3 regions of the Streptomyces sp. NPDC047841 genome follow, and region 1 is predicted to be linked to each of the others. Evidence: riboswitches for the same ligand, from Rfam matches in the RefSeq annotation. Region 1 holds a riboswitch; each other region holds the start of a gene.

The links. Region 1 has a riboswitch for S-adenosylmethionine ahead of thrC (threonine synthase). Riboswitches for the same ligand answer to the same signal wherever they lie in the genome.
Region 2: another riboswitch for S-adenosylmethionine. It lies ahead of AB0947_RS19110 (aminotransferase class V-fold PLP-dependent enzyme); the one in region 1 lies ahead of thrC (threonine synthase).
Region 3: another riboswitch for S-adenosylmethionine. It lies ahead of AB0947_RS06265 (amino acid ABC transporter permease); the one in region 1 lies ahead of thrC (threonine synthase).

What each region holds. Positions count from the first base shown of each region.
Region 1 covers NZ_JBEYRP010000005.1:373,492-383,637, forward strand. Annotated here, with positions in the region: gene groL (chaperonin GroEL) at 1-190, opposite strand, end outside; gene AB0947_RS10435 (cold-shock protein) at 490-693, opposite strand; gene AB0947_RS10440 (ubiquitin-like small modifier protein 1) at 1,143-1,418, opposite strand; gene thrC (threonine synthase) at 1,462-2,745, opposite strand; SAM riboswitch class I at 2,763-2,902, opposite strand; gene AB0947_RS10450 (glucosyl-3-phosphoglycerate synthase) at 3,034-3,978, shown strand; gene AB0947_RS10455 (trehalose-6-phosphate synthase) at 4,053-5,492, shown strand; gene otsB (trehalose-phosphatase) at 5,459-6,322, opposite strand; gene AB0947_RS10465 (DUF3263 domain-containing protein) at 6,418-6,642, opposite strand; gene AB0947_RS10470 (extracellular solute-binding protein) at 6,679-7,932, opposite strand; gene AB0947_RS10475 (ROK family protein) at 8,073-9,017, shown strand; gene nagA (N-acetylglucosamine-6-phosphate deacetylase) at 9,092-10,146, shown strand, end outside.
Region 2 covers NZ_JBEYRP010000010.1:348,356-358,501, reverse strand. Annotated here, with positions in the region: gene AB0947_RS19145 (Ig-like domain-containing protein) at 1-1,217, shown strand, start outside; gene AB0947_RS19140 (two-component system response regulator) at 1,292-1,693, opposite strand; gene AB0947_RS19135 (heme-copper oxidase subunit III) at 1,860-2,480, shown strand; gene AB0947_RS19130 (c-type cytochrome) at 2,543-3,355, shown strand; gene AB0947_RS19125 (Rieske 2Fe-2S domain-containing protein) at 3,352-4,410, shown strand; gene AB0947_RS19120 (cytochrome bc complex cytochrome b subunit) at 4,407-6,044, shown strand; gene trpD (anthranilate phosphoribosyltransferase) at 6,167-7,231, shown strand; SAM riboswitch class IV at 7,305-7,422, shown strand; gene AB0947_RS19110 (aminotransferase class V-fold PLP-dependent enzyme) at 7,566-8,927, shown strand; gene AB0947_RS19105 (PQQ-binding-like beta-propeller repeat protein) at 8,979-10,146, shown strand, end outside.
Region 3 covers NZ_JBEYRP010000003.1:366,566-376,711, forward strand. Annotated here, with positions in the region: gene AB0947_RS06240 (LLM class flavin-dependent oxidoreductase) at 1-922, opposite strand, end outside; gene AB0947_RS06245 (putative leader peptide) at 1,053-1,184, opposite strand; gene AB0947_RS06250 (GNAT family N-acetyltransferase) at 1,181-1,990, opposite strand; gene AB0947_RS06255 (ABC transporter substrate-binding protein) at 2,038-3,057, opposite strand; gene AB0947_RS06260 (amino acid ABC transporter ATP-binding protein) at 3,168-3,959, opposite strand; gene AB0947_RS06265 (amino acid ABC transporter permease) at 3,956-4,939, opposite strand; SAM riboswitch class IV at 5,294-5,404, opposite strand; gene AB0947_RS06270 (glutathione S-transferase C-terminal domain-containing protein) at 5,482-6,369, opposite strand; gene AB0947_RS06275 (putative leader peptide) at 6,453-6,575, opposite strand; gene AB0947_RS06280 (FAD-binding oxidoreductase) at 6,716-7,876, shown strand; gene AB0947_RS06285 ((2Fe-2S)-binding protein) at 7,873-8,175, shown strand; gene AB0947_RS06290 (NAD(P)/FAD-dependent oxidoreductase) at 8,168-9,565, shown strand; gene AB0947_RS06295 (dihydrodipicolinate synthase family protein) at 9,642-10,146, shown strand, end outside.

The DNA of each region.
Region 1 (10,146 bases):
GGTCCTCGAGCTCGATCTCCTTGGCGATGGAGACACCATCGTTGGTGATCGTGGGGGCGCCCCACTTCTTCTCGAGGACGACGTTGCGGCCCTTGGGGCCGAGCGTCACCTTCACGGCGTCCGCGAGCTGGTTCATGCCGCGCTCGAGGCCGCGCCGCGCCTCCTCGTCGAACGCGATGATCTTGGCCATGTGAAGTGGTCCCTCCAGGACTGGGGGTGATTCCTTCGGACCGCGCCCGCGCCCGCGACGGACGGCTCGCGCGCCTCGTGGTTCCTTGCCCCACCCGGCCCGCGGGCCTCACCGACCCGGTCCTTCGCTGTCACTCTCACCTTCAGAGTGCTAACGCCAATGATTAGCACTCGGCATGGTCGAGTGCAAGCGCCTGGGCGGGTGGGAGCCCCCCGTCAGCCGCACGCGAACAGCGGAACCGGGGCACGGCGAAGGGCCCGCACCCTCTGCGAGGTGCGGGCCCTTCGGACAAGAGACGTTCAGGCGGTGACGCGAACCATGTCGGCCTGCGGACCCTTCTGGCCCTGCGAGATCTCGAACTCGACCCGCTGGCCCTCTTCCAGGGTGCGGTAGCCGTCCATCTGAATCGCGCTGTAGTGGACGAAGACGTCCGCACCACCGTCGACCGCGATGAAGCCGTACCCCTTCTCCGCGTTGAACCACTTGACGGTGCCCTGAGCCATGCCTAACTCCCCTATTACTGGCCCTTGCACAGATCCACACTTCGCGGACCCGGGTCAGACCTCACCCCCCAATTGGTCGGGGGCGTGCGCCGGAACGCGTCGACCGCGGCTGAATGTATCTGTCCAACTGCCGTCTGCAACAGGTCAATCGGACGAGAATTCTGGACGCGAGCGGTCCGGAATGTAGTGAGAATTCATCGGAATTCAGGGCAAGTCGGGCCCCATAAAAGCCACAAAAGCCGCAGACAACCCACACACTTTGGCTACTTCTTGTCGGGCGGGCGGCATGGAACGCAGGGCCCGCGACCCGGAGGCCGCGACCGCGTTCCCCAACTCTACCGCGCTCAATCACACAGAATTGCCCCCTCCGCTTCTCTCACGGAGGGGGCAATCGGGCGAACAGCCGGTAATCGCGGTTACCGAAGGTAATGAGCGGGCGGATCCGCGGCTCAGCCGCCGGCGACCGCCGGGATGATCGAGACGCCGGCCCCCTCGGGGGTCGCCGTGTCCAGGCCCTGCTCGAAGCGGACGTCGTCGTCGTTGACGTACACGTTGACGAACCGGCGCAGCTTGCCCTGGTCGTCCAGGACGCGCGCGGCGATGCCCGTGTGGTTCTTCTCCAGGTCGGCGATGACCTCGCCGAGCGTCGCGCCCTCGGCGGCGACCTCGGCCTGCCCGCCGGTGTAGGTGCGCAGGATGGTGGGGATGCGAACGGTCACGCTCATGCGGTCGGACCTCCGGTCGGGTTCACGGGTACGGCGGGGCCTGTCATGCGAGGCCGGCCTCGCGGAAGGAGTCCAGGGTCGGGCGGATGGTGGCGGTGAGGCCGGTCCCGGCCACCGCGTCCAGGGTCTTCAGGCCGTCACCGGTGTTCAGGACGACCGTCGTCTTCGCCGGGTCCAGCACGCCCGCCTCCAGCAGCTTGCGGGTGACGCCGACCGTCACGCCGCCGGCGGTCTCCGCGAAGATGCCCTCGGTCCGCGCGAGCAGCTTGATCGCGTCCACGACCTGCTCGTCCGTCACGTCCTCCACGGCACCGCCGGTGCGGCGCGCGATGTCCAGGACGTACGGCCCGTCGGCCGGGTTGCCGATGGCCAGCGACTTGGCGATGGTGTTCGGCTTCTGGGGCCGTACGACGTCGTGGCCGGCCTTGAAGGCGGTCGAGACCGGGGAGCAGCCCTCGGCCTGGGCACCGAAGATCTTGTACGGCCTGTCCTCGACCAGCCCCAGCTTGATCAGCTCCTGGAGCCCCTTGTCGATCTTCGTGAGCTGGGAGCCGGAGGCGATCGGGACCACGATCTGGTCCGGCAGCCGCCAGCCGAGCTGCTCGCAGATCTCGTACGCCAGGGTCTTGGAGCCCTCCGCGTAGTACGGCCGCAGGTTGACGTTGACGAAGCCCCAGCCCTCGCCGGCCGGGTCGCCGATCAGCTCGGAGCAGAAGCGGTTCACGTCGTCGTAGTTGCCCTCGATGCCGACGAGTTCACCGCCGTAGACCGCGGCCATGACGATCTTGCCCTGCTCCAGGTCGTGCGGGATGAACACGCAGGAGCGCAAGCCGGCGCGGGCGGCGGCGGCGCCGACGGCGCCGGCCAGGTTGCCGGTCGAGGAGCAGGACAGGGTGGTGAAGCCGAAGGCGCGGGCGGCCTCCAGGGCCTGGGCCACGACCCGGTCCTTGAAGGAGTGGGTCGGGTTGCCGGAGTCGTCCTTGACGTACAGACCGCCGGTCACGCCCAGCTCGCGGGCCAGGTTGTCGGCCTTGACGAGCTTGGTCCAGCCGGGGTTGATGTTCGGCTTGCCGGCGACGTCCGCCGGGACCGGCAGCAGGGGCGCGTAGCGCCAGATGTTCGCGGGGCCCGCCTCGATGCGGCGGCGCAGGTCCTCGGTGTCGTAGGCGGAGAAGTCGTAGGCGATCTCCAGCGGGCCGAAGCACTCCTCGCAGGCGAAGACCGGGCCGAGCGGCACCCGGTGGCCGCACTCGCGACAGCTCAGGGCCGCGGCGGGGCCGAGGTCGACGGTGGATTCGCTGGTGGTGGCAACTGTCTGCACAGCCATGGAGGCGAGGCCCTTTCTCCTCATCTTCCTCACGGCGCACCTCGCCGTGAGACGGAATTGGCACCTTCCCTGGCCGTGAGCCTCGCGCGAACGAGTCCGGTCAGGGGGGTTGCCGGGGCTTCACCGGGCCGTGTCCCTCTGCCCCTCTGGATGAGCGGTATGCGGTTGTGGAACGCACGCGACCCCCGACATGCGATGGTCATCGGCGTTGTTCAAGACTGTAACCGACGGCAGGGACAGTTGAGATAGTCGTCCGAACCGCGAGACACGAGTGAGGAGCCGCAGACTGTGCTGGAAGAAGTCGAGCGCTGGCTGACCACCCGGTCCTGGTCCGTGGCCGACCGGCCGCTGCACCAGATCCTCGCCGCCAAGCAGCGCACGGGCCAGACCGTCAGTGTCGTGCTGCCCGCGCTCAACGAGGAGGAGACCGTCGGCGACATCGTCGCGGTCGTCCGCCGCGACCTCATGGAGCGGGTGCCGCTCGTCGACGAGCTGGTGGTCGTCGACTCGGGCTCCACCGACCGCACCTCCGAGGTCGCCGCGCGCGCCGGCGCCCGGGTCGTCCACCGCGACACCATCCTGCCGCGCCTCCCGGCCGTCCCCGGCAAGGGCGAGGTGCTGTGGCGGTCGCTGCTGGTGACCGGCGGGGACATCGTCTGCTTCATCGACGCGGACCTCAGGGAGTTCTCCTCCGACTTCGTCTCCGGGATCGTCGGCCCGCTGCTCACCGACCCGGACGTCGACCTGGTCAAGGCGATGTACGACCGCCCGCTCGGCGGCAGTGCCGGGCAGGGCGGCCGGGTCACCGAGCTCATGGCCCGCCCGCTGCTGAACATGCACTGGCCGCGGCTGGCCGGGTTCGTGCAGCCGCTGGGCGGCGAGTACGCGGCCCGCCGCACCCTGCTGGAACAGCTGCCCTTCCCCGTCGGCTACGGCGTGGAGCTGGGCATGCTGGTGGACGCGCTGCACCTGGTGGGCCTGGACGCGCTGGCCCAGGTCGACGTGGGCGTGCGCAGGCACCGGCACCAGGACGGTCAGGCGCTCGGCCGGATGGCCGCCGCGATCTACCGCACCGCCCAGCTCCGGCTGGCCCGCGGCCATCTGATCCGGCCCGCGCTGACCCAGTTCGAGCGGGGGGAGGAGGGGTTCGAGCCGCGCACCTACTCGGTGGACACCGAGGAGCGGCCGCCCATGGCGGAGATCGCGGAGTACGCCGAGCGCAAGGTGGCGTGAACGGGCCGTACACGGTCCGTCCGCCGGGCGGGCCGTACGTTTGAGCGGTTGGGGGCCGGGCTAGGTTGAGGCGTATGGCTTCCACGCTCGATGCTGCTCAGAAGGCTCAGGTGCTGGTCGCGTCGAACCGCGGCCCGGTCTCCTATCAGGTGGGCGAGGACGGCTCGCTGCACGCCCGGCGGGGCGGCGGCGGGCTGGTCTCGGGACTGTCCGCCATCGGCTCCGACGCGGGCTCGGTGTGGGTGTGCGCCGCGCTGGGCGACGGCGACCGGGCGGCCGTCCGGCGCGCGGCCGGCGGGCTGCTGCCGGCCGAGGAGACCGGCGGGCAGCGCGTGCGGATGCTCGACATCGACGCGGCCGTGCACGCCGAGGCGTACAACGGCATCGCCAACTCGGTGCTCTGGTTCGTCCACCACATGCTGTACCAGACCCCGCTGGAGCCGGTCTTCGACGCCGGTTTCCGGCGGCAGTGGGCGTCGTACGAGGCCTACAACCGGGCGTTCGCCGAGGCGCTGGCCGAGGAGGCGGCCGAGGGCGCGGCCGTGCTGATCCAGGACTACCACCTGGCCCTGGCCCCGCGGATGCTTCGCCAGCTCCGGCCCGACCTGCGCATCGGCCACTTCTCGCACACCCCGTGGGCGCCGCCGGACTACTTCCGGCTCCTTCCCGACGACATCGCGGCCGAGCTGCTCAGCGGCATCCTGGGCGCGGACCGGGCGGCGTTCCTCACCCGGCGGTGGGCGGACGCGTTCACGGACTGCTGCCACGCGGTGCTGGGGCCGGGCATCCCCTCCGGCACCCGGATCGGGGTGCACGGGCTGGGCGCGGACGCGGACTTCCTGCGCGAGCGGGCGCACGAGCCGGACGTGGACGAGCGGATGGCGGCGCTGCGGGCGGAGATCGGAGCGGGCCGGAAGACGATCGTCCGGGTGGACCGGACCGAGCTGTCCAAGAACATCGTGCGCGGGCTGCTGGCCTACGAGCAGCTGCTGGAGGACCACCCCGAGTGGCGGGAGAAGGTCGTCCACGTGGCCTTCGCGTACCCGTCCCGGCAGGACCTCGCCGTGTACCGGGAGTACACCGCCGAGGTGCGGCGGGTCGCGGACGAGATCAACGAGCGGTACGGCACGGCCGGCTGGACCCCGGTCGTGCTGCACGTGAAGGACGACTTCGCCCGCTCCCTCGCCGCCTACCGGCTGGCCGACGTGGCGCTGGTGAACCCCATCCGGGACGGCATGAACCTGGTCGCCAAGGAGGTCCCGGTCGTCTCCGACGAGGGCTGCGCGCTGGTGCTGTCGCGGGAGGCGGGGGCGTACGAGGAGCTGGGCGAGGACGCCTTCGTGGTGAACCCGTACGACATCGCGGGCACGGCACGGGCCCTGCACGAGGCGCTGAGCCTGCCGGCGGACGCGCGGGCGGAGCGCTCGAAGCGGCTGGCCGCCGCCGCGACCGCGCTGCCGCCGGCCCGGTGGTTCCTCGATCAGCTGGCGGCGCTGGACCCCCGGCCGAGCTGAGCGGCCAGCGCCCGCAGCAGGCCCACGACCCCCTCCGGGCCGTCGACCACCAGATCGGCCCGGTCCGCCAGTTCCGTGACCTCCGTGCTGCCGCTGCACACCAGCAGGCCGGGGACGCCGTTGGTGCGCAGCTTCTCGATCGCGGCGAAGGCGGGGAGGTCGCCCAGGTCGTCGCCGGCGTAGACGACACAGCCGGCCCGGACGGCGCGGGCGTGGTCCAGGAGGGCCACGCCCTTGTCCATGCCCGGCGGGCGCAGTTCCAGGACCATCCGGCCGGGCTCGACGATCAGGCCGTGGCGGGTGGCGAGGTCGGCGAGGGGGGCGCGCAGGGCCTCGAACGCGGCCCGCGGATCGGGGGCGCGGCGGGTGTGCACCGCCAGCGCCCGGCCCTTCTCCTCGATCCACGTGCCCTCCCCCGCTCCGGCGCGCTCCAGCAGGCCCGGCAGTTCGGCGCGGGCGGCGGCCACGCCGGGGTGCGGGGGCGGGGCGGTCAGCTCGCCGGTGGCCGCGTCCCAGCGCTCGGCGCCGTAGTGGCCGAGGACGGTGAGGTGCTCCAGGCCGGGGACGCCGGCGAAGCCGCCGTAGCGGACCGCGACCTCGGGCGGGCGGCCGGTGATCACGGCGACGGAGGCGATCTCGGGGGCGAGGGCGGCGAGGGCGGGCACGGCCCCGGGGTGGGCGCGGGCCTGCTCGGGGTCGGCGACGATCGGGGCCAGCGTGCCGTCGAAGTCCAGGCCGACCAGGGCGGTGCGGGGCTGCGCGAGCAGGGCGGCGAGGCCGTCCTGGCCGGCTTGGGTGCGCGGGGTCGGCAGAGCGTCCATAGCGTCCATACCGCGACACTATCCAGCTCGGGGCGGCTCACGCCTGGGCCGGCGCCGCACGCCCCGGGGTCCGGCTCCGGTCCCCCGCCGGGGCGTGCGGAAGGTCAGCGTTCCGCGCGTCTCGTCTCGCGGATCCGGCGCAGGCGGTTGACCGTCACCGGGTCGTGGGCCAGGGCCCGCTCGTCGTCCAGGAGGGCGTTGAGGAGCTGGTAGTAGCGGACGGGGGACAGGTCCAGCTCCTCCCGTATCGCGCGTTCCTTCGCGCCGGGGCCGGGGAAGGCCCGGCGCTCCAGCGCGAGGACCGCTTGCTCGCGGGTGCCCAGTTCCATGCCTGCCACGGTAGCGGCGGGCACCGACAGCGGGCTTCAGTTCACGCTGCTGCTGTCGGCCGCCAGGGCCGCCGACTGCAGGCGGGTCAGGACACCGGCGGGGCTGCCGCCGGGGGCGACCGCCTGGCCGATGTTCTGCTTCACGGCCGCGCTGACCGCCGCCCAGGAGGTCTTGCCGACGGGGTACAGCTCCGAGGTCGGCAGCTGCTCCAGGAAGGGGCGCAGGGCCTTGTCGGCGGAGGCGTCCGACGCCGCCATGGTGTTGGACGCGGAGCTGGTGACCGGCAGCAGCCCGTACTCGCGGGAGAACTCGAGGACGTTCTTCTCGTTGTAGGCGAAGTCCAGGAAGTCGCCGATCTGCTCGGCGTGCCCGTTCTGCCTGAAGCCCATCATCCAGTCGGCGACGCCCATGGAGGCCCTGGCCCTGCCGGTGCGGCCGGGCATCGGCACCGTGCCGAACTTCACGCCCTTCTTGGCCGCCTGCTGGATGAGCGTGGGGTGGCCGTTGACCATGCCGACCCGGCCGTCGGCGAACGCGGCGAACGCGGCGGCCCGGTTCAGCTTGCCGGGGGCGACCGGGCCGGTCAGGCCCTTGCCGACCAGCTCGTCCTTGAGCCAGGTGAAGGTCTCGACGTTCGTGGCGGAGTCGATGGTGTAGGTGCCGACGTCGTCGGTGTAGCCGCTGCCGCCGTTGCCGCCGCTGAGCAGCCACTGCATGGTCTCGGCCTGGGCCTCCTCGGGGCCGAGGGGCAGCGCGTACGGGTACTGCACGCCCTGCGCCTTGAGCGCCCTGGCGTCGGCGGCCAGCTCGTCCCAGGTGGTGGGCGCCGTCAGGTTGGCCTTGGCGAACAGGGTCTTGTTGTAGAAGAGCACGCGCGTGGAGGCGGCGAACGGGATGCCGTACTGCGTGTGCTTCCACTGCCCGGCGTCGGAGAGCGGGGAGAGGAAGTCCGCCTGGGTGCGTATGGAGAGCAGGTCGGAGACCGGGTAGAGCTTGCCGGCGGCGGCGTAGTCGGCGTAGGCGCCGATCTGGGCCATGTCCGGGGCGTGGCCGGCGTCGACCATCTCCTTGACCTTGCGGTCGACGTCGTTCCAGGAGTAGACGCTGACCTCCACCTTCACGTCCGGGTGCTGCTTCTCGTACTCCTTGACCAGGGCGTCCCAGTACTTCCTGGAGCTGTTGGCGGCGGAGTCGCCGTAGTCGGCGGCGACGAGCCTGAGGGTCACGTCGGAGGAGCCCGTACTCCCGCAGCCGCCGAGGACCGCCGTCATGCCCAGTGCGGACACCACCGCGATCGTTCCTGCCGTACGCCGACGCACGCTCAATCCCCAACCCTGCTGTCTGACGGTTCAATATGTGGACACATAAGGTCTACACCACGTGAGTGGACTAGACCTCTCGCGGGTGGGAGGGCCACACTAGGCCCGTGGTGAGACATGTCATCGCCCTCGACGTGGGCGGTACCGGGATGAAGGCCGCCCTGGTCGGCGACGACGGCGGGCTGCTCCACCGCGCCCGCCGCGCCACCGGCCGCGAGCGCGGCCCGGAGGCGGTGCTCGCGGGCATCCTCGACTTCGCCGCCGAACTGCGCGCGTACGGCGTCGAGCACCTCGGCGAGCCCGCCGGAGCGGCCGGCATCGCCGTCCCCGGCATCGTCGACGAGACGACCGGCACCGCCGTCTACGCCGCCAACCTCGGCTGGCGGGACGTCCCGCTGCGGGACCTGCTCACCGACCGGCTCGGGGTGCCCGTCGCCCTCGGCCACGACGTCCGCACCGGCGGCCTCGCGGAGGGCCGCATCGGCGCGGGCCGGGGCGCGGACCGGTTCCTGTTCGTGCCGCTGGGCACCGGGATCGCCGGTGCCATCGGCATCGACGGCCGGGTCGAGGCCGGCGCGCACGGCTTCGCGGGCGAGATCGGCCACATCGTCGTGCGCCCCGGGGGCACGCTCTGCCCCTGCGGGCAGCGCGGCTGCCTGGAGCGGTACGCCTCCGCGTCCGCCGTCAGCGAGGCCTGGGCGGCGGCCTGCGGCGACCCCGGGGCGGACGCGGCGGACTGCGCCCGCGCCGTCGCGTCCGGTGACCCGAACGCCGTCCGGGTCTGGCGGGAGGCGGTGGACGCGCTCGCCGACGGGCTGGTCACCGCCCTCACCCTGCTGGACCCCCGCACGCTGATCATCGGTGGCGGCCTGGCCGAGGCGGGGGAAGTGTTGTTCCAGCCCCTGCGGGACGCCGTCCGGCACCGGGTCACCTTCCAGAAACTGCCGGCGATCGTCCCGGCGGCGCTGGGCGACGCGGCCGGCTGCCTGGGCGCGGGGCTGCTCGCGCAGGACCTGCTGACAGCCACTTCTACGACTCCGGAGGTAAGCACCTGATGGCAACCGAGCGGGAAACTCCGGGCAGGCACGGCGCCCCGTCGGGGGCGCGGCCGACCCCCACCGGCCCGCAGCTGCTCACCGGCGCGAACGTGGTGCTCCCCACCGGAACGGTGAAGAACGGCCAGGTGGCCGTCGACGGCAAGCGCATCGCCGGTACCGCCCCGGCCGGCGCCGAAGTCGTCGACGTCACCGGCCACTGGCTCGTCCCCGGCTTCGTGGACCTCCACAACCACGGCGGAGGCGGAGCCTCCTTCTCCGGCACCGCCGAGCAGATCCTCACCGCCATCCACACGCACCGCCGCCACGGCACCACCACCCTCGTCGCCTCCACCGTCACCGACGAGATGGACCTGCTGGTGCGTCAGGCCGGCCTGCTGAGCGAGCTGGCCGAGCAGGGCGACATCGCGGGCATCCACTTCGAGGGGCCGTTCATCTCGCCGTGCCGCAAGGGCGCGCACTCCGAGAAGCTGCTGCGCGACCCGGACCCGGCCGAGGTCCGCAAGCTGATCGACGCGGCGCGCGGCAAGGCGAGGATGGTCACCCTCGCGGCCGAGCTGCCGGGCGGCATCGACTCCGTACGGCTGCTCGCCGAGCACGGCGTGATCGCGGCGATCGGGCACACGGACGCCTCCTACGAGCAGACGTCCGCGGCGATCGACGCGGGCGCCACCGTCGCCACCCACCTCTTCAACGCCATGCCCGCCCTCAACCACCGCTCGCCCGGCCCGATCGCCGCCCTGCTGGAGGACGAGCGGGTCACGGTCGAGCTGATCAACGACGGCGTCCACCTGCACCCCGCCGCGCTGGAGCTGGCGTTCCATCACGCGGGCGCCGAGCGGGTGGCGTTCATCACCGACGCGATGGACGCGGCCGGCACCGGCGACGGGCGCTACATGCTCGGCCCGCTGGAGGTCGAGGTCAGCGAGGGCGTGGCCCGGCTGGTGGAGGGCGGTTCGATCGCGGGCTCCACGCTGACGCTGGACCGCGCGTTCCAGCGGGCGGTGACCGTCGACAAGCTGTCGGTGGAGGACGCCGTGACCGCCCTGTCGGCCAACCCGGCCCGGCTGCTCGGCCTCTCCGACCGCGTCGGGTCCCTGGAGCCCGGCAAGGACGCCGACCTGGTCCT
Region 2 (10,146 bases), on a different contig from region 1:
TGGTGACCGCCCTCGGCGCGGGCGTCACCGCTTGCGGTTCGGACGGCAACCCCCTGTCGGCCAGGCCGTACGACGCAGCGGGCCTGATCTCCTTCAACGGCCCCACCGAAGCGGGGAAGCGGGCCGACCCGGACAAACCCCTGGAGGTGACCGCCAACAGCGACGAGGGCCGTATCACGGACGTCACCGCCCAGGACGCCACAGGGCGCCATGTGGCGGGCGAACTCGCCGCCGACGGCAGCCGCTGGCACAGCACCTCCCCGCTGGCCGCCAACGCCCACTACACGGTCACGGTGAGCACCGAGGACGAGGACGGCGCGCCCGGCCGCAAGGTCCTCACGTTCGACACCAGCCAGCCCACCAGCAAGCAGCGCCTGAAGGTCACGTTCGGGCCGGAGAAGGGAACCTACGGCGTCGGACAGCCGATCACGGCCCAGCTCGACCACGACATCAAGGACAAGGCGCAGCGCGCCGTCGTGGAACAGGCCCTGCGGGTGGACTCCACGCCGGCCGTGCAGGGCTCCTGGTACTGGGTCGGCAACAAGGAGCTCCACTACCGGCCCAAGGACTACTGGCCCGCCCACGCCACCATCCAGGTGCACAGCAACCTGGAGGGCATCCGGGTCGGGGACCGGCTGTGGGGCGGCGCGGCCAAGCCGCTGAAGATCACCACCGGAGACCGGATCGAGGCGGTCACGGACGCCGCCACGCACCAGATGACGGTCTACAAGAACGGCCAGGAGATCAACCAGATCCCCATCACGACGGGCAAGCCGGGCTTCGAGACCCGCAACGGCGTCAAGGTGGTCCTGGCCAAGCAGTACTACGTACGCATGCGCGGTACCACGGTCGGCATCGCCGAGGGCAGCGCCGACTCCTACGACCTGCCGGTCTACTACGCCACCAGGGTCACCTGGTCCGGCGAGTACGTCCACGCCGCCCCCTGGTCGGTGGGCTCCCAGGGGTACGCCAACGTCAGCCACGGCTGCACCGGCATGAGCACGTCCAACGCCGAGTGGTTCTTCGACACCGTCCGCGAGGGCGACATCGTCAAGGTCGTCAACTCCAACGGCGACGAGATGGAGCCCTTCGGCAACGGCTTCGGCGACTGGAACGTCGACTGGCAGAAGTGGCGCAAGGGCAGCGCCCTCTTCAAGGGCACACCGGACGGCCCGGCCCCCGGGGACGCGCTGCGCGTCCAGCCGGCGGCGGCGTGATGGAGGGGCGCGGGGAACCGTGCGAGGAGGACCCACCGGCCCGCACTCGCCCGGGAGCCCGGCGCCCCGCCCCGCTAGGCGCCCACCAGGCGCCGCTGCCGCAGCAGGGAGGCCAGGGCGGAGGCGAACTCCACCGGGTCCACCGGCAGGGTGACCGCCGCGTCGGCCCGGCTCCACGTGGCCAGCCACGCGTCCTGCGGCCGCCCCATGAGCAGCAGCACCGGCGGACAGCCGAACACCTCGTCCTTGATCTGCCGGCACACCCCCATGCCGCCCATCGGCACGGCCTCGCCGTCGAGCACGCAGACGTCGATGCCGCCCTTGTCCAGCTCCCGCAGCACCGCCTGCGGAGTCGCGCACTCCACGAACTCGACGAGGGGGACGTCGGGCGCCGGGCGGCGCCCGGCGGCCAGCCGTACTTGCTCGCGGGTGTTGGAGTCGTCGCTGTAGACCAGCACCGTGGCGGTCGGCTGCATTGTTCCTCCGAGACGTCGGCGTCGTACGGACAGGACGGGCGGGCCCGTTGCGGCGGATGTTACTCCCGCCGATGTCCCCATGAACACCACGTCAACACCGGTCCGGCGGGTGGCAACACTCCGAACGGCACCCCCCGGAGTGAGCGCGAGATAAGCGACCGACATAATGTCGGTCGTGGCGACAGCAACGACAGTAGAAACCGGGCACGCGCACCCGTCGGTCAACCGGCCGAACCTCACCAGCGTCGGAACCATCATCTGGCTGAGTTCCGAGCTGATGTTCTTCGCGGCCCTCTTCGCGATGTACTTCACCCTCCGGTCGGTGACCGGACCGGCTCACTGGAAGGGGATGGCGGAGGCACTGAATGTGCCCTTCTCCGCCACGAACACCACGATCCTGGTGCTCTCCTCCCTCACCTGCCAGCTCGGCGTGTTCGCGGCCGAGCGCGGCGACGTGAAGAAGCTCCGTGGCTGGTTCATCCTCACCTTCATCATGGGTGCGATCTTCATCGGCGGTCAGATCTACGAGTACACGGAGCTGGTGAAGAAGGACGGCATCTCGCTGTCCTCCGACCCGTACGGCTCGGTGTTCTACCTGACCACCGGCTTCCACGGCCTGCACGTGACGGGCGGTCTCATCGCCTTCCTGCTGGTCCTCGGCCGCACCTACATGGCCAAGAGGTTCACCCACGAGCAGGCGACCGCCGCCATTGTCGTGTCCTACTACTGGCACTTCGTCGATGTCGTCTGGATCGGCCTCTTCGCCACGATCTACCTGATCAAGTAGCCGGGCCCGCTCCCGCACATCCAGAAGCACCGACGCAGAAGATCCTGACACCGGGGTAATCCGTGAAAAAGCTCTCCGCACGACGACGCCATCCGCTGGCGGCGGTCGTCGTCCTACTCCTCGCGCTGGCGGCCACTGGGGGGCTGTACGCCGCGTTCGCGCCCGCGGGCAAGGCGCAGGCCGATGAAACCTCCCAGTCCCTGACCATCAAGGAGGGCAAGAAGCTCTACGAGGTCGGCTGCGCCAGCTGCCACGGCACCGGTGGCCAGGGCTCCTCCGACGGCCCGAGCCTCGTCGGCGTGGGCGCCGCGGCCGTCGACTTCCAGGTCGGCACCGGCCGTATGCCCGCCGCGACCTCGCAGGGCGCCCAGATCCCGCGCAAGAAGAACATCTACTCGCAGGCCCAGATCGACCAGCTGGCCGCGTACGTCGCGTCGCTGGGCGCCGGCCCGGCCGTGCCCACGAAGCAGCAGTACGGCCCCGCGGGCGCGGACACCGCCAAGGGCGGCGAGCTGTTCCGCACCAACTGCGCGCAGTGCCACAACTTCACGGGCAAGGGCGGTGCCCTGACCAAGGGCAAGTTCGCGCCGAGCCTGGAGGGTGTCGCTCCGAAGCACATCTACGAGGCCATGCAGACGGGCCCGCAGAACATGCCGTCCTTCCCCGACACCACGCTGTCGGAGAAGAACAAGAAGGACATCATCGCGTACCTCAACGCGGTCAACGGCGACAAGACCGAGAACCCGGGTGGTCTGGAGCTGGGCGGCCTCGGGCCGGTCAGTGAGGGTCTGTTCGGCTGGATCTTCGGCCTCGGCACGCTCATCGTGGTCGCCGTCTGGGTCGCCGCTCGGACCGCAAAGGCCAAGAAGTCATGAGTAGCCAAGACATTCCAGAAGAGAACCTGCCCGCTGAGCAGGACCACGCGCACGGCGCGGTAGGGATCGCGGACGAGGAGAACCCGTTCGCGGACCCGGGGCTGCCGCCGCACGAGCACCGGATCCAGGACATCGACGAGCGGGCCGCCAAGCGGTCCGAGCGCGTGGTGGGCCTGCTGTTCACGGTGTCGATGCTGGCCACCATCGGCTTCATCGTCGCGTACCTGGCGGTCCCGCACGACAAGTCGATCTTCGTCTTCCCGATCGGTCACATCAACGCGCTGAACTTCGCGCTCGGTCTGACCCTCGGTGTGGCGCTGTTCTGCATCGGCGCGGGCGCGGTCCACTGGGCCCGCACCCTGATGTCCGACGTGGAGGTCGCCGACGACCGTCACCCGATCGAGGCTCCCGCCGACGTCCGGGCGAAGGTCCACGCGGACTTCCGCCAGGGCGCCAAGGAGTCGGTGCTCGGCCGCCGCAAGCTGATCCGCAACACGATGTTCGGCGCGCTGGCCCTGGTGCCGCTCTCCGGCGTCATGCTGCTCGGCGGTCTCGGCTCGGCGCCGGGGACCAAGCTGCGCCACACCCTGTGGGCCAAGGGCAAGCGCCTGGTCAACATGAACACGAACCAGCCGCTGCGTCCCGAGGACGTCGCCGTCGGCTCGCTCACCTTCGCCAAGCCGGACGGCCTGGAGGAGCACTCCGAGGAGTTCCAGACGGAGATCGCCAAGGCCGCCCTGATGATCGTCCGGCTCCAGCCGGGCAACATCAAGGACAAGCGCGAGCTGGAGTGGTCGCACGAGGGCATCGTCGCCTACTCGAAGATCTGCACCCACGTCGGCTGCCCGATCTCCCTGTACGAGCAGCAGACGCACCACGTGCTGTGCCCGTGCCACCAGTCCACCTTCGACCTCTCCGACGGTGCCCGAGTGATCTTCGGCCCCGCCGGCCACGCCCTGCCGCAGCTGCGCATCGGTGTGGACAGTGAGGGTTACCTCCAGGCGCTCGGCGACTTCGAGGAGCCCGTCGGTCCTGCTTTCTGGGAGCGCGGATGAGTACTTCAGCGAACGAGACCTCCCGCTCCCGCGGGAAGGCCCCCACCGGCGAGCGTCTCGCCGACTGGGCCGACGGCCGGCTCGGGATCTACTCCCTCGCCAAGGCCAACATGCGCAAGATCTTCCCCGACCACTGGTCGTTCATGTTGGGTGAGGTCTGCCTCTACAGCTTCATCATCATCATCCTGACGGGTGTCTACCTGACGCTGTTCTTCCACCCGTCGATGAACGAGGTGGAGTACCACGGCACGTACGTCCCGCTCCAGGGACAGCTGATGTCCGAGGCGTTCAGCTCGACCCTGCACATCTCCTTCGACGTGCGCGGCGGTCTGCTCATCCGGCAGATCCACCACTGGGGCGCGGTCGTCTTCATCGCCGGCATGTTCGTGCACATGATGCGCGTCTTCTTCACCGGCGCGTTCCGCAAGCCGCGTGAGATCAACTGGCTGTTCGGCTTCCTGCTGTTCGTCCTGGGCATGTTCACCGGTTTCACCGGTTACTCGCTCCCGGACGACCTGCTCTCCGGCACCGGTGTCCGCTTCATGGAGGGCGCGATCCTGTCCGTGCCGATCGTCGGCACGTACATCTCGTTCTTCCTCTTCGGCGGCGAGTTCCCGGGCGGCGACTTCGTGGCCCGCTTCTACTCGATCCACATCCTGCTGCTGCCGGGCATCATGCTGGGCCTGGTGGTGGGCCACCTGATCCTGGTCTTCTACCACAAGCACACGCAGTTCGCGGGTCCCGGCAAGACGAACAACAACGTCGTCGGCATGCCGCTGCTGCCGGTGTACATGGCGAAGGCCGGCGGCTTCTTCTTCCTGGTCTTCGGTGCGCTCGCGGCCCTCGCGGCCATCGCGCAGATCAACCCGATCTGGGCCATCGGCCCCTACCGTCCGGACCAGGTGTCCACCGGCGCCCAGCCGGACTGGTACATGGGTATGGCCGAGGGCCTGATCCGTGCCATGCCGGGCTGGGAGATCAACCTCTGGGGTCACACGCTGGTCCTGGGCGTGTTCATCCCGCTGGTGCTGTTCGGCGTGATCCTCGCCGCGATCGCGCTCTACCCGTTCATCGAGGCCTGGGTCACCGGCGACAAGCGCGAGCACCACATCCTGGACCGCCCGCGCAACGCCCCGACCCGTACGGCGTTCGGTGTCGCCTGGCTGACCGTGTACTTCGTGATGCTGATCGGTGGTGGCAACGACATCTTCGCCACCCACTTCCACCTGTCGATCAACGCGGTCACCTGGTTCGTCCGGATCTCCTATTTCGTGGCTCCGGTCATCGCGTTCATCGTCACCAAGCGGATCTGCCTGGGCCTCCAGCGCCGCGACCGCGACAAGGTGCTGCACGGCCGCGAGACCGGCATCATCAAGCGGCTGCCGCACGGTGAGTTCATCGAGGTGCACGAGCCGCTGAGCCAGGAGCAGCTGCACACGCTCACCTCGCACCAGCAGTACCAGCCGGCCGAGATCGGCCCGACGGTCGACGAGAACGGGGTCGAGCGCAAGGTCCCGGCCGCGACGAAGCTGCGGGCGAAGCTGTCCAACGCCTACTTCGGCGAGGACAACCAGATCCCGAAGCCGACCGTCGAGGAGTACAAGGAGATCACGAGCGGCCACGGCCACCACTGATCCCCGCGTCGCCACGCCACGATGAAGGGCCCCGTCCGGGTTGCGGACGGGGCCCTTCAGCGTGCCGTCCGGCTGGATAGGGTGGGGTACGACGTAGCAGGAACCTGTCCGAGGAGCGGCTGATGAGCGCTGTGACCCCCGCTGGAGGCGACACCGCGGCGGGCCGCTCCTGGCCCGCCCTGCTGAACGGTCTGCTGGACGGCCGGGACCTGTCCGCCGACGACACCGCCTGGGCGATGGACCTGATCATGCGCGGGGAGGCGACCGACGCGCAGATCGCCGGGTTCATGGTGGCGCTGCGGGCCAAGGGCGAGACGGTGCCGGAGATCACCGGACTGGTGCGGACGATGTACGCGCACGCGAACGTCATCGAGGTGCCCGGCCCGGCCGTCGACATCGTCGGCACCGGCGGCGACGGCGCCAAGACGGTGAACATCTCCACCATGTCCTCGATCGTCGTCGCGGGCACCGGGGCGAAGGTCGTCAAGCACGGCAACCGCGCCGCGTCCTCCGCCTCCGGCTCCTCCGACGTCCTGGAGAAGCTGGGCATCAACCTCAACCTGACCCCGCAGCGGGTGGCCGAGGTGGCCGAGGAGGCCGGCATCACCATCTGCTTCGCGGTGCGGTTCCACCCGTCCCTGCGTCATGTCGCCGCGGCCCGGGGGCAGTTGGGCATCAGGACGACCTTCAACGTGCTGGGCCCGCTGACCAACCCCGCCCAGGTGCGGTCGCAGGCCGTCGGCGTCGCCGACCCGCGCATGGCGCCGATCGTCGCCGGTGTCCTCGCCGAGCGCGGCAACTCCGCGCTGGTCTTCCGGGGCGACGACGGCCTGGACGAGCTGACCGTCACCGCTACCTCCCGGGTGTGGGTGGTCCGGGACGGCAAGGTCACGGAGGAGGTCTTCGACCCGCGCGACGTCGGCATCGACCTCGTCCCCCTGGACGCCCTGCGCGGTGCCGACGCCTCCTACAACGCCGAGGTCGCCCGCCGGCTGCTGGACGGCGAGCGGGGGGCCGTACGGGACGCCGTCCTGCTGAACTCGGCGGCCGCGCTGGTCGCCCTGGAGCCCACGGACGCGCCGCTCACCGAGCAGATCCGCGCGGGCATGGCGCGGGCCGCGGAGTCCATCGACTCGGGCGCGGCCAAGCGCACCCTGGAGCGCTGGGTGGCCGTCAGCAACGCCTGACGCCCCCGTGAGTCGTCCCGCGATCCGGACACGGGTTGCGGGACGACGATCACTTCAGTACGTTCCTGTACCAGGTCATGAGTGACAGTCATGAGGCCCCGGCCGACTGTCCGGCAACCCTCCGTCCGTGGCGGGGTGCCCCGGGTGAAGACCAGGTCGTACGGCAGCAAGGCCTACGGCAAGCGCGGACCCCTCACACACCAGGGGTCCTGGTCGTTCGAGGGAGCCTTCCGTGAGCAAGCGAATGCGTTAGGGCCGCAGAGCCCCGCCTCCGCACACCCTTTTGCAGCCCTTTTCTGCATTTCCTCCGCATTCCTGTCACGGGAGTTCCGCCATGTCTGTCTCCACCGCTGCCGCCGACCAGTCCGTTTGCACCCCTCTGCCCGTTCTCGGGCGGGATGTCACCGTCCCGCTGGTCACCGGCGGCGAGGTCAGCTACGCCGCCCTGGACTACGCGGCCAGCGCCCCGGCCCTCCAGCGCGTCTGGGACGACGTCGCCGCGTACGCCCCGTACTACGGCAGCGTCCACCGCGGTGCCGGCTACCTCTCCCAGCTCTCCACCGACCTGTTCGAGAACGCCCGCAGGACGGTCGCCGACTTCCTCGGCTGCCGCCCGGCCGACCAGGTGGTCTTCACCCGTTCGACCACCGACTCCCTCAACCTGCTGGCCCGGGCGGTCCCGGCCGACTGCCAGGTCTTCGTCTTCGAGACCGAGCACCACGCCTCGCTGCTGCCCTGGCAGGACGCGCGGGTCACCTACCTCGACGCCCCGCGCACCCCGCGGCAGGCCGTGGAGACCCTGGAGCGGGCCCTGGCCGGCCGGGACCCCTACGGCCCGGCCCTGGTCTGCGTCACCGGCGCCTCCAACGTCACCGGCGAGCTGTGGCCGGTGCGTGAACTGGCCGCCGCCGCGCACGCCCACGGCGCCCGCATCGTCCTGGACGCCGCCCAGCTGGCCCCGCACCACCCGGTGGACCTCCGCGAGCTGGACGTCGACTGGGTCGCCTTCTCCGGCCACAAGCTGTACGCCCCCTTCGGCTCCGGTGTCCTGGCCGGCCGCGCCGACTGGCTCCAGGCGGCCGAGCCGTACCTCGCGGGCGGCGGAGCCAGCCGCAAGGTCACCCGGCGCGAGGACGGCGGCGTGGCCGTCGAGTGGCACGAGAGCGCGACCCGCCACGAGGCCGGCTCCCCGAACGTCATCGGCGCCTACGCCATCGCCTCCGCCTGCAAGGCCCTCACCGAGGCCGGCTGGGACACCCTCGTCGCCCGCGAACAGCACCTGATCGCCAAGGTGCGCGAGGGCCTGGCCGAGGTGCCCGGGGTGCGCGTGCTGTCCCTCTTCGGCGACGACGCCCCGCGCGTCGGCGTGATCTCCTTCGTCGTCGAGGGCTGGAACAGCTCGCACTTCGCCGCCGCGCTCTCCGCCGAGTACGGCATCGGCGTCCGCGACGGCCTCTTCTGCGCCCACCCCCTGGTCCGCACCCTGCTCGGCAGCGACCCGCAGACCCAGGGCGAGTGCGGCGCCCCCGAGGCGGCCCCGGGCGAGAAGTCCCTCAACGCCATCCGCGTCAGCTTCGGCGCGGGCACGCCGGACGAGCACGTGGAGCGCTTCGTGAACGCCGTCGGCGAACTGGTGGCGCAGGGCGCGAAGTGGCAGTACCGCACGGAGGACGGCCGCTGCGTGCCGGCGGTCTGAACCGCGCTATAACCTCCCCTTGACACCACGTCGGACAGGGGGACCCCGTCAGTGCAGCCGCTGCGCGCCACAGATCCGCGCCACATCGGCCCGTACACCACCACGCACCGGCTCGGCGCGGGCGGCATGGGCGAGGTCTACCTCGCCGAGTCCCGCACCGGACTGCGGCTCGCGGTGAAGGTCGTACGGGCCGAGCACGCCGAGGACCGCACCTTCCGCGCCCGCTTCCGCCACGAGGTCCGCGCCGCCCAGACCGTCGGCGGCGCGGACACCTACACCGCACGGGTCGTCGACGCCGACACCGAGGCCGAACGGCCCTGGATGGCGACGGAGTTCGTGTCCGGGCCGAACCTGCGGGACGCCGTGCTCGACCACGGCGCGCTGCCGCGTCCCTCGGTCCGGATCCTCGCCGCCGCGCTCGGCGAGGCGCTGGCGGCCATCCACGCCAAGGGGCTGGTCCACCGCGACCTGAAACCGTCGAACATCCTGCTGGGCCCGGACGGGCCCCGGGTCATCGACTTCGGGATCGTCCGGGCGCTGGAGGCCACCTCGCTGACCCGCACCGGCGCGGTCGTCGGCTCGGTCGGCTACGTCTCGCCGGAGCAGATCCGCAACGGCGGCCAGGTCGGCCCGCCCAGCGACGTCTTCTCCCTCGGCGCGGTCCTCGCGTACGCGGCGGCCGGCCGGGAACCGTTCGGCGAGGGCCAGGACTCGGTGGTCCTGCTGCGCATCCTCACCCGCGACTTCGACCTGTCCGGCGTCCCGGAGGACATCCGCCCGCTGGTGACGGCCTGTCTGCGCGAGGACCCGCTGGAGCGCCCGGCGCCGGCGGCGGTGGTGGCGGGCGCCGGGTACGCCCCGGACACCCTGCGCGCCGCCGTCCGCCCGGGCTGGTACGGCCCCGCGTCCCCGCCACGCCCCACCCCGGACGACCGCCCCAGCGGCGTGGAGTACCTGACCCCACACCCCACCACCGCCTTGGCAGCCCCTGCCACCCCGGCGGGGTCAGCGGCCTCTGCCACCCCGGCGGGGCCGGGGGCCCCTGCGACCACGGCGGACCCGGCGGTGGCGACCCCGGCCGGCCCGGCGGCTGAGGCCGCGAACGACCCGGCAACGCGTCCCACCCCGGCCGCCCCGGCATTGGCGGCCACCTCTGGCGCCTCGGGTGGCCCGGCGGTGGCGTCACCCTCGGGCGAATCGGTGGCCCCGGCGGTCCCCG
Region 3 (10,146 bases), on a different contig from region 1:
CGCGGCGGGCCTCGGCCCCGGCCCGGCTGTCGTCCAGGAAGACGACGAGGTCGCCGAAGACGTGCAGCGTCTCCCCGGCGCGGCCCGCCGCCTGCTGCTCGGCGCGGATCTCGGCGACGATCGCCCGGGCCTGGTCCGCGTCGTGCGGGGTGACGTAGCCGACGTCGGCCTGACGGGCCACCAGGCGGTACGGCACCGTCTGGTGGGCGAGGGCGGTGACCAGGGGCTGGCCCTGCGGCGGCCGGGGCGTGATGGAGGGGCCCTTGACGTTGAACCAGCGGCCCTCGAAGTCGATGTAGTGCAGCTTGTCCCGGTCGATGAAGCGGCCGGTCGCCGCGTCCCGGATCTCGGCGTCGTCCTCCCAGCTGTCCCACAGCCGGCGGACCACTTCCACGTAGTCGGCGGCCTCGTCGAACAGGTCGGTGATCGTCTCCCGCGCGTCCGGGCTGTCGAAGCCCTCGATCCGGGGGATGGTGCGGCGGCCGAAGTGCGCGGCCTCGTCCGGGCGGAAGTCGGTGCGGACCCGCAGGCCCGCGCGCCCGGTGCTGACGTAGTCGAGGGTGGCGATCGCCTTGGATATGTGGAACGGCTCTGTGTGCGTGGCCACCACGGTCGGGACCAGGCCTATGTGCCGGGTGACCGGGGCGACGCGGGAGGCGATGAGGACCGCGTCGAGCCGGCCGCGGACCTGGTCGGTGCGCTCGTCGGGTGCGAGGAGGTGGGAGGACTGCGGGCCGAGGCCGTCCTCGATGGTGACGAAGTCGAGCAGGCCGCGTTCGGCCTCGGTGATCAGGTCGGTCCAGTAGCCGGCGGTGAACAGGTCGCGGGGTCGGGCGACCGGCTCGCGCCAGGACGCCGGGTGCCATCCGGTGCCGTCCAGGGCGACGGCGAGGTGCAGGGGTGCGGCAGGGGTTGAGGACACGTCGGTGCCTTCCTTGATGTCCGTACGAGAACGCCGGCCGGCAGGGCCGGCGGCGGCCGGGGCGGGCGGCGTCGGCCGCGGGCGGGCGCGGCGGGGGGAGCCCCCGGGCCGGGGCGGGGCCGGGGGGAGGTCAGGGACGACAGAGCGCGGCGGACACGCGTTGGAGGTCTATGTGCGGCCTGGAGTGCAGGCGGACGGACCGGTACGGGTGCGGGGCGCGCGGCGGGCGGGCCCGCGGGGGCACTCGGGTCACGGCCGTCACCTCCGTCCGTCGGGCGCGGCGGGCCGGATCGGCGTCCGCCTGGCGGAACTCGTCGGGACGTCCAACGTCCGGCCGGCCGCCGTTGTTCCCGGGCTGCGCAGCCGCACGATGCGGGAGCGGCGGCGCAGGGTGAACCCGATCGACTCGTAGAGCCGGATCGCGGGCGTGTTGTCGGCGGCGGCGTGCAGGAACGGGGTGTCCCCGCGGTCCCGGATGCCGGCCGCGACCGCGCGCACCAGCCGGGTGGCCAGCCCCCGGCCGCGGTACGCGGGGTCCGTGCACACGGCGCTGATCTCGGTCCAGCCGGGCGGCCGCAGCCTCTCCCCCGCCATGGCGACGAGCCTGCCCCGGTGCCGGATGCCGAGGTAGGTGCCCATCTCGACGGTCCGGCTCAGGAAGGGGCCCGGCCGGGTGCGGGCCACCAGATCGAGGATCTCGGGGACGTCGTCGGCTCCCAGGCGGACCGCCTCCGGGTCCGGTGCGGCCCGCAGCGCGGTGTCCACGAGCTGGACCCCCGCGCCCTCGCCGAGCACCTCCCAGCCGTCGGGAACCCGCTCCACCGGCTTGACCCGTACGGGGTTTCCCGGACCGACGAGCGTGTGCAGGTCGGCCCAGGCCGCCGGGTCCGCGGGGTCGGCGAGCGCCGCGAAGGCGTAGGTCTCCGGCCGGTAGCGGGCCGCGCGGCCGTGCCGGTCGGCGAGCCGGGCGTGCGGGCCGGTGAGGGCGGCCCAGACGGCGTTGTCCAGGACGGGGTCCGCGGGCGGGAGCGGGGTCGCGCCTGGGCGGACGTCGGTCGGACGGGCCACGGGAGCGACCCCCTCTCTTGTCTCCATGCCGGTGGACCGACGACCCGTCAGGAGTTGTCCAGCGGCAGCCCGGGCGGGTTGACCTGCGCCTTCGCCACGGACTCGTTGGACAGGCCGTAGGCGGCCAGCCACTTGCCGTACTGCCCGTTCTCGATCAGGTGGTTGAGGGCGTCGGCCAGCGGCTTGGCGAGTCCGCTGTCCTTCTTGGTGGTCGCGGCGATCAGGCCCTGGAGCGTCTCGCCGGCACCGGAGAAGGTGCCCGCGTTGCGGGTGGCGTTGGGGGTGCCCGCGGTCTGCCGGGCACGGTAGGCGACCGCGGGGTTGGGACCGAGGTAGGCGTCGATCTTCCCGCTGCTCAGCGCCAGGTTGATGGCGTTCTGGTCCGGGAAGTACTTGACGGTGAGCTTCTTGCCCTCCTTGGCCAGCTTGGCCTTCCACTCCAGGAGAATCTTCTCCTGGTTGGTGCCGGCGCCCACGCTGACCGTCTTGCCGGCGAGGTTCTCGTAGTCGTCGTCGAAGTTCCAGGGGTTCTTCTTCAGCACCTCGAAGGCCAGGTTGTCCTTGCGGTAGGAGGCGAACTCGTACTTGCGCTTGCGTTCCTCGGTGACGGTGACGTTGGAGAAGGCCACGTCGACCTTGCCGCTGTCGACGCCGACGAAGAGGTTCTCCCAGGTGGAGTTCCTGATCTCGGGCTTCAGGCCGAGGACCGCGGCCACCAGGCGGCCGAGGTCGGGCTCGGAGCCGGTGAGGGTCTTCTGGTCGCTGCCCACGAAGTTCAGCGGTGCGGAGCCCGAGGGCAGGGCCCCCACGCCGATGACGAGCTTGCCGCTCCTGCGCACGGAGGCGGGCAGTTCGGCGCTGATGGACTTCACTTCGGAGACCTTCAGCGCGGTCTCCTTGGCCGCTCCGTTGGACAGCCGCCCCACGGTCACCGTGCCGGCGGTGTCGGTCTTGGTGACGGCCTCGCTGTCGCCTCCGCAGGCGGCGAGCCCGGTGGCGAGGGCGGCCACGGCGGTCGCGGCGGTGATGCCGCGGATCACGGCGCGTCGGGAGAGGTGGGTAGGCATGGCGTGGCTGTCCTTGTCTCGCTGGTGAGGGTGAGCGCTGAGGGTGCGGTGAGGGGTGGGTCTTGGGGGCCCGGGCGGCGGGGCCGGGGCGTCCTGCCGTGGCGGCGCGGTCAGAGGACCTTGCCGAGGAACTCCCGGGTCCGTGCGTGCCGGGGCCGGTCCAGCACCTCGCCGGGCGGGCCCTGTTCGACGATCCGGCCGCCGTCGATGAAGACGACCCGGTCGGCGACCTCGCGGGCGAAGCCGATCTCGTGGGTGACGATGACGAGGGTGGTGCCGCTGGTCGCCAGGTCCTTGATGACGGCCAGCACCTCGCCGACGAGTTCGGGGTCGAGCGCCGAGGTCGGCTCGTCGAAGAGGATGATCCCGGGGCGCAGGGCGAGGGCGCGCGCGATGGCGACGCGCTGCTGCTGTCCGCCGGACAGCTGCCGCGGGTAGGCGCCGGCCTTGTCGCCGAGACCGACGCGTTCGAGCAGTTCCCGGGCGAGCTCCTGGGCCGCCGCCCTGGACAGCCGGCCGGTGGCGGCGGGGGCCGTGGCGACGTTCTCCAGGACGGTCAGGTGCGGGAAGAGGTTGAAGTTCTGGAAGACGAAGCCGATCCGGCCGCGCTGGGCGAGGATGGCGCGCTCGCTCAGTTCCTTGAGCCGGTCCCCGTGCCGCTTCACCCCGATCAGCTCGCCGCCCACGCTGACGTGTCCGATCTCGGGCTTCTCCAGGTGGTTGACGACCCTGAGCAGCGTGGACTTGCCGGAGCCGGACGGCCCGATGATCACCGTGACCTCGCCGGGGCGGACGGTCAGGTCGATGCCGTCGAGGACGCGGTGGGTGCCGTACCACTTGTGGACGCCGTGTACTTCGAGCGCGGCGGGGGCGGCCTTCGGCAGGGTCTCGGCGATGGTCATACGGCGGCCTCCCGGCTCAACCGGGCCCGCAGGCCGGCGAGGCCGGCCCGGGCCTTCTGCAAGGGGGTCGGCGGCAGGGTGCGGGTGGCGCCCCGGGCGTAGTACCGCTCGACGTAGAACTGGACGACGGACACGGCGCTGGTGAGGATCAGGTACCAGACGGTGGCGACCAGCAGCAGCGGCACCACGTCACCGGGGTAGGTGCTGCCCATCGACTGCACCGCGCCGAACAGGTCGAGCAGCGACACGTAGAAGACCAGGGACGTGCTCTTGATGAGGCCGATCAGCTGGTTGACGTAGTTCGGGGTGATGGACCTGAGGGCCTGCGGGAAGACGATCCGGCGGAACTGGTAGCCCTTGGGCAGGCCCAGGGCGGCGGCCGCCTCGTGCTGTCCCTGGTCGACGGAGAGGATGCCGCCGCGGACCACCTCCGCCGCGTACGCCGCCTCGTTGAGGCTGAGGCCGATGACGGCGATCGTCATGTCGGTGGCCAGCCGGGACTCGTCGAAGGTGACGAAGGCGGGTCCGAACGGCACCCCGAGGCTCAACGTCCTGTACAGGGCACTGAAGTTGTACAGGAAGATCAGTACGACGATGAGCGGCACGGAGCGGAACAGCCAGGTGTAGGTCCAGCTGACCGCGCGCAGCACCGGGCTCCCGGAGAGCCGGGCGAGCGCCAGCAGGATGCCGCCGAGGAGCCCCAGGACGGCGCTGAGCGCGGCGACTTCGAGGGTGACGAGGAGGCCGTCGAGGACGGTGGGGCGCAGGAACCAGTAGCGGAAGCGGTCCCACTGGTAGAAGGGGTTCGTGACCAGTCCGTGCAGGATCTGCGCGACGAGCACGAGGACGGCGGCGGTGACGATCCACCGCCCGGGCCGGCGCAGCGGCTGGATCCGCTGCGCGGACAGGGTTTCTGACGGTGTGTCGGCGGGGGCCGGCGCCTCGGCTAGGGAGACGGCGGCGCCTGGGGGTTCACTCATGGCGGGCTCCGGCGGAGTCGGTCACCCCGGGGCCGCGCGGGAGCGGCGGTGGACCACGACGGCACTGCGGCGCGAGGCGGCGCACGGACGGGCGCGGAACCGGGGGCTGGGCGGACAACGGCACACCGGACGGACGGTGTGCGGTGGGAACGCGGGGGCTGGGAGGCAGACGTCAGCCCTGACAGCGGGCAGAGCCCGGCGCGGTACACAGTGCGCTGTTCACGCGGAGCAGATCGACGGCGCGGTCGGCGACGAGGAGACCGGCGTACGACGGTACGCAGCCCTGGGGGCGGCTCGCGGCCGTCCGGGGAGCTGCGTACATGGCGTCACCTGTCACTGTTCCGGCCCCGTGGGGCCTCGCGCTTACCGAAAACGTCATCCGGTCCGGTCGTCACCTGGGGCACCCCACCGCGGTGCGAGGGTTGCCGGTCAGCGAGCCAGGGCTTGGCGCTGACGCTCATGACCGTTCTGAGCGGTAAGTAAGGCAGTTGCCCGTTCGAATGTCAACGGACGTCCGTCAAGTGGACATCGGCGGCCCGCTCTCACCTGCGGGAAGTGTCCGGGGTGTCCGCGGCGTGGCCTGCCCAGTCCAGGATCTGGACAGCGGCTCCGGCGGCCTCCAGGCCCTGGCAGCGGCCGTGGTGGCGGCGGGCGATGCCGTCCAGGTCGAGGTGGCGGCCGAAGGCGGGGTGGGCGGCCAGACGGCGGGCGTAGGCCCACAGGGCGCGGTGGTCGGCGATGCGCTGCACGGCGGAGGCGTCGAGGTGGCAGCGGTGGACGGTGTCGAGTTGCACGAGGGTGACCCACAGCTCGATGTCGGCGGCGGTGAGCCCGTCGTCGGCCAGGTACTCCTCGCCGCTCAGCCGCCGCTCCAGGCAGCCCAGGGTGTCCAGCAGCACGTCGAGGGCGGCGGTCCGCTCGTCGGGGCCGGCCCCGGCGCGTCCGGCGCGCTGCGCGGCCTCCTCGATGCCCTCGGCGCACATCCGCTCGACGGCCTCGATCACGGACTCCAGGCCCCGGGGGTACAGCCGGCCGTCGCCGTTCGGCCGGAACCGGTCCAGGTCGCGCAGGATGTCGGGGGTGTGGGTGCTGACGATGCGTCCGGACCAGTCGTCGCTGAGCACGGGCGCGAGCGCCGGGCCGGTGTAGTGGTGGGCGCTCGCCTCGTAGAGCGGGCGGAGCGCCGCGTGGCCGCCGCCGGGACAGTCCGGGACGGCGGGCAGGAGGGTGACGGGACAGCGGGCGTCCAGGCCGAGCAGGCTGTGGCCGACGGCGAGGCGCAGCCCGTCGGGGCAGGCGGTCGACAGGTGGAGCCGGTAGCGGTGCGGCACGGCGTAGTGGCCGCTGCGCGCGTCCCGGCCGATCCGGCCCCGGAAGAGGGGCGCGGTACCACGGGTGGACGGGACGGCGGCGAGCGGAGTGATGGACATGCGTCTCCCCGGGTGGTGGGTGTGCGGAGGGGCGCGCCGGCGCGGGCGTGACCGGACTGCGGGGGCGGAGGTGGCGGCCCGGCTCAGCGGTGACGGCGGATCGCGCTGCAGACGCGCTGCAGGTCGATGTGGCGGCGGGAGGTGAGCAGGGGTGCGCGCAACGGCGTGCGGCCGGTCCGGCCCGTGCCCGTTTCGCCGCGCGCCATGATTTCCTACCTGTTCACTAGGATTCCCTACCTGGAGTGTCGATCGGGCTCCGTACGGCGTCAAGGGGGCGTCCACGCCTGGGGATCGCAGTCGGCGCCGGATACTCCTCAGCAAGAGCAACATGTGACATAGTACTGACGTGGCGAAGCGACTGACCTGCGATGTCGTGGTCGTCGGGGCCGGAATGACAGGCGCGGCCTGTGCCCTGTACGCCGCGCGCGCCGGACTCGACGTACGGCTGGTGGACCGGGGCCCGGTGGCCGGCGGCACCACCGGAGCCGGCGAGGGCAACCTGCTCGTCTCCGACAAGGAGCCGGGCCCGGAGCTCGGACTCGCGCTGCTGTCGGCCCGGTTGTGGGCCGGGCTGGCGGGGGAGCTGGGCGCCGCGATCGAGTACGAGCCCAAGGGGGGCCTCGTGGTCGCCTCGCGTCCCGGCGCCCTGGCCGCGCTGCGGGACTTCGCCGCGGAGCAGCGGACCGCCGGCGTCACCGCCCTACCGGTCGACGCCGGGCAACTGGCCGACCTGGAACCGCACTTGGCGCCCGGCATGGCGGGGGCGGTGCACTACCCGCAGGACGCCCAGGTGATGCCCGCGCTCGCCGCCGCCCATCTGGTCCGCGCCTCCGGCGCCGCCCTGCACACCGGCCGCACGGTGACCGGGGTGCTGCGCACCGCGCGGGGAGCGGTCCACGGCGTCCGCACCGACCGGGGCGACATCCACGCGCCGGCGGTGGTGAACGCGGCCGGCACCTGGGGCGGCGACCTCGCCTCGCTCGCCGGCGTCCGGCTGCCGGTGCTCCCCCGGCGCGGTTTCGTGCTGGTCACCGAGCCGCTGCCGCGCAGGATCCGGCACAAGGTGTACGCCGCCGACTACGTGGCCGACGTGGCCAGCGACTCGGCCGCGCTGCGCAGCTCGCCGGTCGTGGAGGGCACGGCCGCCGGTCCCGTCCTGATCGGCGCCACCCGGGAACGGGTCGGCTTCGACCGGTCGTTGTCGCTGACCGCGACGCGGGCGCTCGCCGCCGGGGCGATCGGGCTGTTCCCGTTCCTCGAACGGGTCCGCGCACTGCGCGCGTACGCGGGCTTCCGGCCGTACCTGCCGGACCACCTGCCGGCGATCGGGCCCGATCCGCGGGTGCCCGGCCTGTTCCACGCCTGCGGGCACGAGGGCGCCGGCATCGGACTCGCCCCCGGCACCGGCCTGTTGATCGCGCAGGCGCTCACCGGGAAGGCGCCCGAACTGGACCTCACGCCGTTCCGGCCGGAGCGGTTCGACACCGAGGGAGGCGACGCCCGGTGAATCCCTGGGAGCTGACGCGGGCCCGGCCGGGGCCCCCGTGCACCGTGACCTTCGACGGCCGGCCCCTCCAGGCGCTGCCGGGCCAGACGGTCGCGGCGGCGCTGTGGGCGGCGGGCGTGACGGCCTGGCGCAGCACACGGGACGCCGGCCGGCCCCGCGGGGTGTTCTGCGGGATCGGGGTGTGCTTCGACTGCCTGGTCACCGTCAACGGCCGCCCCAACCAGCGGGCCTGCCTGGTTCCGGTGCGCCCGGGAGACGACATCCGTACTCAGGAGGGGACGGGCCGGGACGATGACTGAACGACCGCGCCTCGCCGTCGTCGGCGCGGGCCCCGCGGGGCTCACCGCGGCGCTGGCGGCGGCCGCACGGGGCGTCCGGGTGACGCTGGTCGACGCCGCCGACCAGGCCGGCGGGCAGTTCTACCGGCAGCCCGCCGCCGCCCTCGGCGCCCGCCGGCCGCAGGCCCTGCACCACCAGTGGCGCACCTGGGTACGGCTGCGCGACGGCCTGGACCGGCACCGCACGGCCGGCCGGATCACTCACTTGACGGACCATCATGTGTGGTGTGTGGCACAGGACTCCGCCTCCGGTGCGTTCGCCGTGCACGCCCTGCTCGGCCCCGCGCAGGAGGACGGTGTCACCGTGCACGCCGACGCGGTGCTGCTGGCCACCGGCGGGTACGAGCGGGTGCTGCCCTTCCCCGGCTGGACACTGCCCGGGGTCGTCACGGCGGGCGGCGCGCAGGCCATGCTCAAGGGCGGCCTCGTGCTGCCCGGCCGCACGGTGGTGGTGGCCGGGACCGGGCCGCTGCTGCTGCCGGTGACCGCCGGGCTCGCCGCGGCCGGTGCACGCGTCGCCGCGCTGGTGGAGTCCGCAGGGCCCGGGGCGCTGCTCCACCGGGCACCCGCCCTGGCCGCACAGCCGGGCAAACTCGCCGAGGGCGCCGGCTACGCGGCCCGGCTGCTGCGGCACGGCGTGCGCATGCTGACCCGGCACACCGTCGTGGCGGCGCACGGCACCGACCGGCTGGAGGCGGTGACGGTGGCCGCGCTCGGCCGGGACGGACGCCCGCGGCCCGGCAGTGCCCGGCGCGTCCCCTGCGACACCCTGGCCGTGGGCCACGGCATGCTGCCGCACACCGACCTCGCCGAGACCCTCGGCTGCACCCTGTCCGGCACCGCCGTACGGGTCGACGAAGAGCAGCGCACCGACGTGCCCGGCGTCTGGGCCGCCGGGGAGGCCACCGGGATCGGCGGCGCGGCCCTCGCGCTCGCCGAGGGGCACATCGCCGGGCGCTCGGCCGCCGCCCGGCTGCGCGGCACCGCCCCCGACCCGGGCGGCTGGGCCGCCGCAGCCCGGGCCCGCACCCGGCTGCGCGCGTTCGCCACGGCCCTGGACGCGGTGTACACCCCGCCGGCGGGCTGGGCGGACCGGATCCCGGACGACACCGTGGTGTGCCGCTGCGAGGAGGTCACCGCCGGGCAGGTGCGCGGGGCCGCCGGCTCCCTCGGCGCCGGGGACCTGCGCACGGTCAAGCTGCTCACCCGGGCCGGGATGGGCTGGTGCCAGGGGCGGATGTGCGCGCCCGCGGTGGCCGGCCTGACCGGCTGCCCGCTCACCGCCGGACGCCGGCCGTTCGCCCGACCGGTACCGCTCGGCGTCCTGGCCACCCTGCCGGAGCCGGAGTGAGACGACCTCCCGGCACCACGAACCGGCCCTCCGACCGCTCAGTAATATGTCACACGCCACTGAATGAGGGATCAGCATGACCCACCCCGAGCACCACCGCCCCTGGCGCGGCATCCTCGTCGCCACCGCCCTCCCCCTGCGCGCCGACCTCTCGGTCGACCACGACCGCTACGCCGAGCACTGCGCCTGGCTGGTCGCCAACGGCTGCGACGGCGTCGTGCCGAACGGCTCGCTCGGTGAGTACCAGGTGCTCACTCCCGAGGAGCGTGCCCGGGTGGTGGAGACCGCCGTGGCCGCGATCGGCGGGGAGCGGGTGATGCCGGGCGTCGCCGCGTACGGTTCGGCCGAGGCCCGCCGCTGGGCCGAGCGCGCGGCCGAGGCCGGCTGCGCGTCGGTGATGCTGCTGCCGCCCAACGCCTACCGCGCCGACGAGCGTTCGGTCCTCGCCCACTACGCGGAGGTCGCGAAGGCGGGCCTGCCGGTGGTGGCGTACAACAACCCGGTCGACACCAAGGTCGACCTGGTGCCCGGACTCCTCGCCCGGCTGCACGGCGAGGGACTCGTCCACGCCGTCAAGGAGT